Regions from separate parts of the Clostridioides sp. LIBA-7678 genome, predicted to be linked through region 2. Evidence: riboswitches for the same ligand, from Rfam matches in the RefSeq annotation. Region 2 holds a riboswitch; each other region holds the start of a gene.
The links. A riboswitch is a leader RNA that binds a small molecule or an ion and turns the genes downstream of it on or off. The one in region 2 is predicted to bind cobalamin.

Region 1 (4,296 bases), 1.1 Mb from region 2:
TAGAGGAAAGGGATTAGATACATTTACATCTTTAGGCCCATGTATCTTACATAAAAGTGAAATTTCTTTTCCTGTAAAACTTAAGGTATGTAGTAGAGTAAATGGTGAAGAAAGACAAAATTCTAATACAAGATTATTCATATCAGACATTTCAGACATAGTTTCAGAACTTTCAAAGGGGATGACTTTAGAGGCTGGAGATATTATAGCTACAGGTACACCTTCTGGAGTTGGTATGGGTTTTTCGCCCCCTAGATATATGAGTAGTGGAGATGTAATTGAATGTGAGGTTGAAAGTATTGGAATTTTAAGAAATTACATTAAATAAATGTTTTAATATAGGTAATGTTAAGGCAAAACCTGAATGTATTAAATGAACATATTAAAATAAATTTTAGGAGTTTAAATTATGAAAGCAGAATTTTTGACACCAGTGGTTACAATATTTGATGAAGAAGGAAATTTAGATAAAGAAGGAAATAAGAAAGTCTATGACCATCTTATAGATGGAGGTGTAGATGGTCTAGTTATAATGGGAAGTACTGGAGAGTTCTTTAATATGTCTATGGATATGCAAAAAGAACTTATAGATTTAGTAATTAGTTATGTTAATAAGAGAGTAAAAGTGTTTATAGGTACAAGTCGTATGAGTATAAAAGAGTCTATAGAGCTTTCAAATTATGCACATAATAGTGGAGCTGATGGAGTTATGATAATAAGCCCTTATTATTTCTCTCTTGATGATGACAGTATTGAGTTGTTTTATAGTGAAATAGCTAAAAATACAGAAGCTGAAATATATCTATATAATTATCCAGATAGAACTGGTTATGACTTGAGTCCAGAACTTACATTAAGACTTGTAAGAAAACATAAAAATATAGTTGGTTATAAGGATACAGTAACTTTAATGGGACATACTAGAGATTTAATAAATACTATGAAAGCAGAGTTCCCAAATTTTAAGATATATAGTGGTTATGACGAAAACTTTATACATAATCTAATGTCTGGGGGAGCAGGTTGTATAGGAGGTTTATCAAATTTAATTCCAGAAGTTTGTTCAAAATGGGCAGAAGCTTATAATAATAGAGATATGGATAAGGTTATAGAAATTCAAAAATATATCAACAAAGCAATGGATTTTTATTTAATAACAAATCCATTTATACCAGCAATGAAAAAGGCTCTGAATATAAGGGGATTACAAGTAAGTGATTATATGACTGCTCCTTTTACAAAACCAAATGAAAATCAAGTATGTGAGATTAAAAAATTAATGAATGAATTAAATATATGTTAACTGCTTAATTAAGTATATAGTAAAAAACAAAGAGTGTTTTAAAATGATTTTTATAGTCATTTTGGGCACTCTTTATTTTATATGTTAAATCAACCTTGCAAAGTTGCCAACAATAAACTACAATTATCTTAATAAAAAATAAATTAAATAATACTAGGGTACTAGATTAGTTTAATAGGGAAAGTGATGCAAGTTCACTACAGCCCCCGCTACTGTATACGGATACGAAATCAAAATCCACTGAGATTTATATGAAAAATTTTGGGAAGGGTGATAGAGGAAAAGCCGTGAGTCAGGAGACCTGCCCAGTATTACATAGGTTCAATTTAGGGTGGAAATTGTAATTTATAATAAAATGAAATATCAATTCATTTTTTGTAAAATTGATATATAAACTTCTCCTTTCTAAATTAGGAGAAGTTTTTTATTTTATTAAAAGGTTATAATTATTAAAGATAACTTTAATATAATTCTAATGAGATATATTTTAGAAATATATGTTATTAAAATTTTTAACCACTTATAAAAATAAAATATTGGAGTGAAAGAGATGAAATTTAAAGTAAATGTTTTAAAGCAATTTTTTCTAAGTATTATGATAGTTCTTTTAGTAGGAGGTCTTATAGGATGTAGTAAAAATGATAAAGAGAATGCACAAGTTAGTAGCGGTAAGAAGTTAGAATTAAAATATGCAAGTGGATTTAGTGTTGAAGACTTAGAGAATGGAATTAAAAAAGTAACTGATGGAGATAAAAGAGAACTGATTTTAATTCCTAAAAAAATTGAAGTTCCTGAAAAGTATAAAAATGCTAATATAGTTAGAACACCTGTAGATAATGTATTAATAGCATCTACAACACAAGCCTGCTCTCTAAGAACAATAGGTGAGCTAAATAGCATAAAAGCAGTAACGACAGAGGAACAGTATTGGACTATCAAAGAAATTAAAGATTTGATGAAGGACGGAAAGATACATTATGTTGGTTCAAACTTAGCACCAGATTATGAAAAAATAGTAGACTTAAATCCTGATTTAACTATAGTTAGTAGTGGTCTATCAGAAGCTGATACAAAATTTATTGATAAACTAAAAGAATTAGGACTTAACTATGTTGTAGATAATGAATACAAAGAGCAAAACCCATTTGGAAGAATGGAATGGACAAGTTTAATAGCTGCGTTTTATGATAAAGAAGATATAGCCACTAGTGAATTGAATAAGACAGTACAAAAGATAGAAGAAGTAAGTAAAAAGATAAAAAACAAGAACAAGCCTAAGGTAGTATGGGCATCTGTATATGAAGGAAATGCTTATGTAGCACCTAAAGATTCATATGTAGATAATATGATAAGAATGGCAGGTGGAATGAATGCATGTGCTTCAATGGATTCAAATGAAGGAAGAGTGAGTATTGAACAACTACATGAAGTTGCAAAGGATGCAGATATATTTGTATACTCATCAAGCTCAGATTATGCACCAAACTTAGAGTCTATAAAATCTAGTGCACCTGTATTGGCTGATTTGGATGTTGTAAAAAATGGTAACTTGTGGGTATTTGCTCCAGATTATTATCAATCAGTAGATAAGACTGATGAATTAATAGTAGATTTAGTTGAGATGTTTCATCCAGGTACTACAGGTGAAAAAATTAAACATTATATAAATTATGATAAATAATATATAATACGACACTAAAAGATGAGTTTTATGGATTTTAGTTAATATAGATTTGTTAAGAGGGGTATATAAATGGATTTTATTAATAAAATGAGAATAAAGAATACTACAATATTTATAGGACTAATTATAGGCATGATACTTACTTTTTTAGTGTGTGTAGCATTTGGCTCTGTAAAAATTGAGTTTAAAGAAATAATAGATGTTGTATTAAGAGGTATGGATAATACAGAACATTATAAAATAATATACAACATAAGGATTCCAAGAGTACTTGCAACTATGGTGGGTGGAGCTTGTTTAGCAGTATCAGGAATTTTACTACAGATATTTTTTAAGAATCCAATAGTTGAACCATATATATTAGGTGTATCTTCAGGCTCTACTTTATCAGTAGCGCTTATGATTTTAGGTGGATATACATTAGGATTTGAAAATATAACTTCAATGAGTATATTTGTAGCAGCATTTATAGGAGCTTTGATTGTAATGTCTGTAGTCATTTTATTTGCAAGTAAGGTAAAGAATATAACAACTCTTTTAATAATAGGAATTATGACTGGATATGTATGTAGTGGTATAACTAATGTACTACAATCATTTGCAAATAGTGAAAAATTAAAAGAATTTACTGTTTGGTCGATGGGAAGTTTCTCTGGATTTACTTGGGAAAAAGTAGAGATACTTATACTGATTGGTATGTTAGGTCTTTTAATGAGTATCTTTATAATAAAACCTCTAAATGCTTTTTTATTAGGAGAAGAGTATGCTAAAAGTATTGGTATAAATATAAAATTTTTTAGATTTTTGGTAGTATTTATATCTAGTATACTAGCAGCAATAGTATCAGCATTTGCAGGCCCTGTAGGATTTATTGGACTTGCAGTACCACAAATTTCAAAACTGATATTTAAGACATCAGATAATAGAGTGCTAATACCAGTGGTAATTTTTTTAGGAAGTATAGTTACAGCTCTCTGCGATTTGATATCAAGAGTAATTTTGTCACCAGTAGAGTTACCAATAAGTACAATAACATCTTTATTAGGAGCACCAATTGTAGTAATGCTATTGATGAAAAGGAAGGACAGGGCTTAGATATGTTGAAAACTAATAATTTAAGTGTGGGATATAATAAAAAAGTAGTTGTGAGTAATATAAATATAGAGGTAAAAAATGGAGAGATATTATGCCTTTTAGGAAGTAATGGTGCTGGAAAAACTACTATATTAAGGTCTTTATCTAAACTTATAACACCAATAAAAGGGGATATATATCTAAATGACATAGATATAAATCATATATCAAGAAA
Region 2 (4,296 bases):
TAACATTTCCCTTTGAGAAATCCATATTAATGTTTAATAATGCATTGGCATTCTTTTCATATTGATAAGTTAAATTATTTATTTTAAACATCATTATCCCCTACTATGTGAAATTTACCATCATACAATTTTATGTCTAATGATATACACATATCATCATACCTTGTCATAAGTCTTTTGTACAGCATACTTCCAAGAATTCCTAAGGATTTATATGAAGTTTTTAAATTTATGTACCCAAATCTTAGTTCTTGTGACTTATATATTTCTGAAAATTCTTCTAAAAATATGAATATAAACCTATATATTAACATTGATAGTTCAACAAAAGTATCAGGCAAATGCATTTTTTTAAAGAAGAATATTAATTGATTAAAAGGTGTTGTAAGTATACAAAAGTATACACAAGTCAAACAAGACATAGCTCTAAATAATACATGAATAGACATGTCAATAGATGCTTTTGATATTCCTACATTGAAACTAAAAATTTCAAAACTATATAATAAGTCTGCCTTATTAAAAGATATATTTACAAGAGTTATTCCTATACTAAGAAATAAAAAGTACATTGGTATTCTGAGTAATTTTAAATAATTCTTTAAATCTATTCCAGCTACACAAACAACTAGAATACTCATTAAAATCATAATTCCACTTAAAACAAATATATTTTTTATTACCATAGAAGCAATCAGAAAGATTACTCCTATGGCTACTTTTTTATTTGGATTTACTTTACTTAATCTATTTGTATATGCATATTTATCAATTATAAGCATAATTAACTTCTCTTTCCTTTTTGAACACCTAATATGTACCCTATTACACCAGCACCTAACGCTGCTTGTGCAGAGAATAATAAACTTTCTATTTCTCCACTTGGTGGCTCATATGGGCTACTAAACCATGGTTCATAATCTGGATTTATCTTAGTAATTTCACTCTCAGCTTGACCATCTGCTCCTCCATATTCAGCTCCCGAATTAACAAGTAATGGGAATATGATAAGAGCTACTACTAATAAAAGTAGTAATATATTAGTTTTCGTCTTTGTTTTAGCACTCATTAGCTTTAACTCCTTTATCATTATTTTCTAGTATGCTTTTTTCTCCATTTTCTGTAATTAAATTATATACAATTACAGTAAGTATACCTTCTGCTATCGCTATTGGTATTTGAGTCATAAAGAAAATTCCTAAAAACTTAATTGCTGAAGCCATCACTCCACCTGATGGGTCTGGGAAAGCCAGTGCTAACTGTATCGAAGTTACTGTATATGTAGCCAAATCTCCTATTGCTGCTGCAAGAAATACTGGCATTGCATTATTTCCGTCTTTTTTCTTTAATGCTTTAAATATTAAGAATGATATAATTGGTCCTATAATAGCCATTGAAAAAGCATTAGCTCCTAAAGTAGTTATTCCTCCATGTGCCAATAGTAATGCTTGGAATATTAGAACTATAGTTCCAAGAACAAACATTACACTTGGTCCAAACATTATTGCTCCAAGACCTACTCCAGTAGGATGTGAACAACTTCCTGTTACTGAAGGTATCTTTAGTGCTGACAATACAAATACAAATGCTCCACATAGCGCTAATAATACTTTCTTTTTAGGGTCTTGCTTTACTATTTTTCCTATTGATTTTAGTCCTACTAAAAAAAATGGTATAAATATAACTCCCCATGCTATAGACCATTTTACTGGTAAGTATCCTTCCATTATGTGCATTGCATTCGATGTAACTGGAGTTAAAATGATTAACATAAGTGCAGCTATAACCCCTAATTTGATATTTTGTTTCATTTTACTATCCCCTCTCTCCCTTTCTAATAATTAAAATATAAATAATATATGTCTGATTTATTTTAAAAATAAAAATAAAAAAGCCTAACTCGATGGCTAGGCTTCTAATTTTCGACAATCCAAATACAAACACATAAAATGAACATATCTGTATAATTATTATAAGAAACTTTCTCCATCCCCGAAGAAATTACTTTAATATTTTAGGCAGGTCTCCTGACTTAGCTTCTTCCTACTCCTCTTCCTTCCCATGAAATATAAAAGTATATCATCATAGTGGCTAACAAAAGTTTCGTCTGCATCACAGTAGCGGGGGCTGTAAAGGAATTTAACCTTTTTCCCTATTAATCTTGCTTGAAGAACCTATAATATTATATATTTAATTTTTAAATTATTCTTAAAATATTTTCTATATAAATCATTGTATACCTTTTCTGTGAAAATTTCTACATTTTTTACAAATTTTATTCATTTTTATATTTTTATGTATATAAATTATTTTTTATAATCTTGATTAATTTCTAATTATCTTCTTTAAATACATCGAAACCACATCAGAAAATCTAGTTATATCTCTTGAATATATAAAATCGTTTCCATATATTAACCTTTCAGCCTCAAGCTCCGATTCTTTCCCTGTGAATACTCCTAATACTAATATATTTTGTTTCCTAGCTTTTCTTACTTCATTAGCTGTATCTCTTAAACCAACTATCCCTCTATAAGCTTTTTCTCCTCTTAAGGTTCTCTCACTATTTTTTCCTATCTTTACATCATTGGGTCTTCCATCACTAAGAACTATCAAAATTTTATTTTCTTCATCTCTATTTATTAGACCACTACATATAGATTTTATAGCTAAACCATCTCTATTATTACCAGCACAAAAGTATTCAAATATATTTTCACTATTTTTTAAACTATCATCATAATCTTTAAATCTTTTTAATATTGTATAATCCAAAAAACTAGAAAATCCCATAACTCTATTTGGTATGCCAACCTCTGTTAAGGCATTTGCAATTATATACGCCTGAATTGCCACATTTCCTTGATTTCTACTTTGAGAACCACTTGCATCTAATAATATATCAATAACATACTTTCCTTTTTCATTTTCTATATCTTTATAAAATATTTTATTATTATTACTTCTACCCACTCTCCAAGCCCTATTTGCTAATATAGTTCCACAATCAGAGTATACTCTTGTTTTAGCATTTTCTTCTCTGAACCTCCCATGACTAAAGTCACAGGGTTCCTGCTTCATAGAATTTTGCATACTGAAATATGTCTTACCAATTCTCCACAGGCTATCCCCATAGTTCCTACGGTTCTTACATACATTATTTATTTTAAACTCTTATTAGTCTTAGTCCTTCTTTTAGTATATTTATACTTGCATTTATATCTCTATCGTGAGTTTCATTACAACAAGGACAAATCCATTCTCTTATACTTAAATTCTTCATTTCCTTGTTTTTGTGCCCACATTTATTGCATATTTGTGAACTTGCAAAGAACTTACCTACCTTTACAATTTGTCTATCATACCAATTAGCCTTGTATTCTAATTGACGAATAAATTCTGACCATGACACATCAGAAATTAGGCGAGATAGTTTACTATTTCTAGTCATATTCTTTACTTGTAATTCCTCTATGCAAATAATATCATTCTCTCGTATTAATTTGGTAGATAGTTTTTGTAGAAAATCCTTCCTTTGATTAGCTATATGTTCTTGAAGTCTTGCAACTTTTAATCTTGCTTTATTTCTATTTAAACTACCAATTGTTTTTCTCGATAATTCTCTTTGTAATTTAGCAAGTTTATTTAATGACTTCTTAAGATACTTAGGATTTTCTATAAAGTCTCCACAACTTGAGATACAAAATTCTTTAACTCCTAAATCTAAACCTATCTGATTATTAGTATTTTCAAATGCTTTAATATCTATATCAGTACAACATAATGATACATAATATTTTCCACTTGGTTCTTTGGATATAGTAGCATTAAGTATTCTTCCTTGAGGTACTTGTTTATCCCTTACTTTAACCATTCCAAGTTTAGGTAATTTTATATATTGACCAAGGTGCATAATATTTCCATTTGTAAAGTTCGTTCTATATGAAAATCTATTAGTTTTTTTTGATTTAAATTTAGGAAATCCTGCATTTTCTTTAAAGAATTTTTTATATGCGTTTTCTAAATCTTTTAAGGTGTTTTGTAGTGAAAATTTATCAGGTTCTTTAAGCCACTCTAACTCTTTTTTTAAGTTGGTCAAATCAGAACTACATAGTTTATAAGTAAAAGTTTCTTTATTGTTTTCATAAACTTCTATTTTTTTAGCAAGATATTTATTATATACAAATCTACAACATCCAAAAGTTTTGTTAATTAACTCTTGCTGTTTTTTATTTGGATACATTCTAAACTTATAAGCTTTTTCCACTACTATCACCTCACTTTAATTGCTTTTTA
Region 3 (4,296 bases), 620 kb from region 2:
TCCACTACTGGTACCTGCAATTAAGATTTTTTTCATAATACACCTCCTACCTAAATTATAAATACAGAATCATTACTATTTCATAATCTCATATATTTTCTCTATATCTAAATGCTCTCTTAAAAAATCAGCCAATTTATCATATTCTTTATCTTTAAATTCACCAAAAGAATTTACCTTGCTTTCTAATTCTTGTAGACCTTTTTTCTTTCTTATATTATTTAAAATTTTCCTTGTGAAACTTATTTCATCAAAGATTCCATGAATATAAGTTCCAATTACAGTACCATCTTTATTTATGCTTCCTTCAGTATAATTCACTTCTTCATCCAGTTTTTTTGTTATCAAATCTAAGCTTCTTATACCATCACCTCGATTTGTAATACCCATATGGATTTCATAACCTTTTACTTTTATACCTTTAAGGTCATTCATATATTCACCATTACATTCAACAATAGTAGCTTCTACTTGTGTGGTAGTTTTTTCTTTCTCAAATATTGTTTCTGTATCTAAGAGACCTATACCATCAACTTCTTCAATTTCACTTTCAACATGATAAGGGTCTCTTAATTTCTTACCTAGCATTTGATACCCACCACATATACCAAATATCAATTTACCTTGACCATGCAAATTTTTAATTTGTGACTCAAGACCACTTTCTCTTATATACATTAAATCATTTATAGTACTTTTAGTTCCTGGTATTATTACCATATCTGGATTTCCTAAAGATTCTCCAAAATCTACATACCTGATGCTTACATCTTCTTGTGTCTCAAATATATTGAAATCTGTAAAATTTGACATGTGTGGAGTTCTAATTATTTCTATGTGTATATCACCTTTATTCATTTTTTTCTTAAATCTAGTAGTCACACTATCCTCATCTTCTATTTTTATATCTGTATAAGGAACTACTCCTATAACAGGTACTTTTATAATGTCTTCTAGCATATTTACTCCATCTTGTAAAAGCTCTTTTTTTCCTCTAAATTTATTAATTATTACACCTTTTACTCTTTTTTTCTCATCTTCATTTAATAAAAGCATTGTTCCTACTAATGATGCAAATACTCCTCCTCTATCAATATCTCCAACTATTATTACAGGTGCATCTGCTATTTCTGCCATACCCATATTAGATATATCTCTATCTTTTAAATTTATCTCTGCATTACTACCAGCGCCTTCCATAACTACAATATCATAAGTTGAATTCAAGCTATCAAAGGTATCTTTCAATATATCTACCAATTCTAGTTTGTAATCATGATATTGGGAAGAAGGCATTTCCCCTATAACTTTACCTCTTACAATAACTTGACTTTTGTTATTTCCAGAAGGTTTTAATAGAACTGGATTCATATCAGCTATAGGCTCTATTTTTGCTGCTTCAGCTTGAAATACTTGTGCTCTTCCCATTTCTAATCCTTCTTTAGTTATAAAGGAATTTAAAGCCATATTTTGAGACTTAAAAGGAGCAACAGTATAACCATCTTGTTTAAATATTCTACACAAACCTGCTACTAAGATACTTTTACCTACGTTTGATGCTGTTCCTTGTAGCATTATTTTTTTCCCCACTTTCTAACCCCTCCTTGCTAAAATTTACTAAAATGCCAATAAAAAAAGTCCTATTGCTTCTAAAGATAGGACTTTTATACGTATTAATTAAAAATCTTTCACCCCGAAGACCTCTTGTTTTAAATTAAATTAGGCAGGTATCCTGGCTTAACTTCATCCTACTTCTATAACCTTCCCATCAAATTGACAGTGGTATTTATAGTTTCGTTGGTTTCACAGTAGCGGGGGCTGCAAAGGCATCTAACCTTTTTCCCTTTTAATATATAATTAAGAACCTAATTTTAATCTAATATTCTATTTTCATTAATATTTTTACAGACATATATTGTAATACTTAATTTTAATTAAATTATATAAAGTCTGTAAAATTCATTTTATCTACTACAGTAAATCCACTATTAATTTCTAAAACTGTAATAGATGCATTATCAATTTTAAAGTTCCAATGATATTTATAACCACCAGAAATCAAATGTGTTATTATATTTCTTATTGTTCCTGCATGAGAACATATAAGTATTGTTTTTATATCTGAATGACTATCATTTTCTAAAAGTATATTATCAATTTCTTTTGCCACTCTTTTATAAGAGTCTATGAGACTTTCTCCATTTGGATATCTATAGTTGTTACCTTCTTCTATCATCTTTTCGAACTCTTTGGGATATTTGACTTTAATTTCTTCAAAAGTTATTCCTTCAAAGTCTCCAAAACTAATTTCTCTTAAAGCTTCTTTTTCTTCTATTTCTATTAATTTTAACCTTGATATCTTTTCTATTGTATCCTTTGTACGTGAAGATGGTGTCGTGTAAATTCGGTCTATATTTTCATTACTTAGGTATTCAGTAATTTTATTTATTTGAATTTTTCCTTCTTCACTGATACAACTATTTATGTGACCTGATAATCTTCCTTTTTTATTATCATTTGTCAATGCATGTCTTATTAGTATTAATCTTATCACATTATCACCACTTTTTAGTTTTAAAAAAACATAAAAATTAACAAATATATATAAATCAAATATACAAGCTCTGAAAGTTCTATTCCACAACCTAATATATCACCTGTTACTCCATCAATCTTTTTATAAATGTGTTTTTTGAATAATATTATAAATATAAAAATTACTATAGCTGAACCTAATATTTTAATCAACACTATATTAGGTAATAAGAATATAAATTTAGTAATAAGAATAACTATTAATGATGTATATACTATAGCTGTTATTAACATATTTGTAGTCAGTTTACCTATAAATAAATTTCCCATTCCTTTTTCTCTTGGTGTCACAGTTTTATATGTCAATAACATTACTCCTAATCTTGCAATCATTGGCATAAATATTATAACCCATAATGAATTATTACTTATTATATTGTATATGAATCCAACCTTTAATAAAAGCACAAACATAATTGCTAAAAGTGAATTTGTACCTAACCTTGAATCTTTCATTATTTCAAGCATTTTTTCTTTATCTCTATAGCTATATATTGCATCAAATGTATCTCCTAATCCGTCTATATGAAGACCTCCAGTAATTAATACCCCAGCTAGAGTTATTATTATAGAAGCTATAAATGGTTCAAATAAAAGCATAGAAATCCATCCTATTAAATAAGATAATACACCAATAACAAAACCTACAAGTGGAAAATACACTATTGATTTATAAAATTCATCATCAAATCCTACATTTAATTTTATAGGTATCCTTGTTAAAAACTGTAGTATTAAAATAAATCTTTTCATAGTCACATACTACTCCTTTATTTTCATAGGTATGCCACTAACTACAAAATAAACTTCATTACTTTTTGATGCTATGTATTGATTTATGCGACCTACAATATCAGCATATATCCTACTAAGTTTATTCCCAGGAACAATTCCCATACCTAATTCATTTGTAACAAATACAAAGTATAGATTTGTTTTTTCTATTTCTTCAATAAGTCTTATAACTTGTTCTTTTATATATTCTTCCAATTTGTTTATCTCTTCTTGAGTAGACTCTTCTATATTTAGATTGTGTTTAAACATTAGATTATTTACTAATAAGGTTACACAGTCTAGTATAACAGTTTCATGTTCTTTGTATAGCTGTCTAATTATGGAATATATATCTTCATATATTTCATATGTATCCCAATTTCTAGGTCTATTTTCTTGATGCTTTTTTACCCTATCTTTCATTTCATCATCAAACGGAATAGAAGTTGCTATATAAGCTGTTTTATTATTCCTATTTAAACATAGCTTTTCTGCAAAGTTACTCTTCCCTGACCTAGCTCCTCCTGTTACCAGAACAATTTCACTCATCAAAACACTCCTACATATTAAATTTTTATGCCTTATCTCCCCATGTCAATTTCATCAAAAGTTGCCATATTCCTATAAGTATAATTTGAAGCTTCTATTATGTTAAATGCTAGAGCAGCTCCACTTCCTTCACCCAACCTCATATCCATATTTAGTAAAGGGTCTAATTTCAATATATCTAAGGCTCTCTTAGTTCCTGATTCTGCTGACATGTGAGATGCTATCATATATTCTCTAGTTTTTGGATTTATCTTATAAGCAATTAGTGCTGCTGCATAAGAAATAAATCCATCAATTACTACTGGAATTCTATTAGCACTACATCCTAATATTACACCTGCCATTGAACCTATTTCAAATCCACCCACTTTAGATAAA

Region 1: another riboswitch for cobalamin. It lies ahead of ACTG46_RS16380 (ABC transporter substrate-binding protein); the one in region 2 lies ahead of ACTG46_RS02150 (energy-coupling factor ABC transporter permease).
Region 3: another riboswitch for cobalamin. It lies ahead of ACTG46_RS18235 (cobyric acid synthase); the one in region 2 lies ahead of ACTG46_RS02150 (energy-coupling factor ABC transporter permease).

Annotation. Positions count from the first base shown of each region.
Region 1 covers NZ_CP196987.1:3,525,818-3,530,113, reverse strand. The annotation lists gene ACTG46_RS16390 (fumarylacetoacetate hydrolase family protein) at 1-328, shown strand, start outside; gene ACTG46_RS16385 (dihydrodipicolinate synthase family protein) at 410-1,303, shown strand; cobalamin riboswitch at 1,442-1,626, shown strand; gene ACTG46_RS16380 (ABC transporter substrate-binding protein) at 1,854-2,984, shown strand; gene ACTG46_RS16375 (FecCD family ABC transporter permease) at 3,057-4,082, shown strand; gene ACTG46_RS16370 (ABC transporter ATP-binding protein) at 4,085-4,296, shown strand, end outside.
Region 2 covers NZ_CP196987.1:380,428-384,723, reverse strand. The annotation lists gene ACTG46_RS02165 (energy-coupling factor ABC transporter ATP-binding protein) at 1-91, opposite strand, end outside; gene cbiQ (cobalt ECF transporter T component CbiQ) at 84-782, opposite strand; gene ACTG46_RS02155 (energy-coupling factor ABC transporter substrate-binding protein) at 785-1,069, opposite strand; gene ACTG46_RS02150 (energy-coupling factor ABC transporter permease) at 1,059-1,811, opposite strand; cobalamin riboswitch at 2,001-2,193, opposite strand; gene ACTG46_RS02145 (cobaltochelatase CobT-related protein) at 2,326-3,081, opposite strand; gene tnpB (IS200/IS605 family element RNA-guided endonuclease TnpB) at 3,167-4,276, opposite strand.
Region 3 covers NZ_CP196987.1:3,959,452-3,963,747, forward strand. The annotation lists gene ACTG46_RS18230 (cobyrinic acid a,c-diamide synthase CobB) at 1-36, opposite strand, end outside; gene ACTG46_RS18235 (cobyric acid synthase) at 76-1,590, opposite strand; cobalamin riboswitch at 1,706-1,884, opposite strand; gene ACTG46_RS18240 (histidine phosphatase family protein) at 1,940-2,554, opposite strand; gene cobS (adenosylcobinamide-GDP ribazoletransferase) at 2,575-3,348, opposite strand; gene cobU (bifunctional adenosylcobinamide kinase/adenosylcobinamide-phosphate guanylyltransferase) at 3,358-3,918, opposite strand; gene cobT (nicotinate-nucleotide--dimethylbenzimidazole phosphoribosyltransferase) at 3,951-4,296, opposite strand, start outside.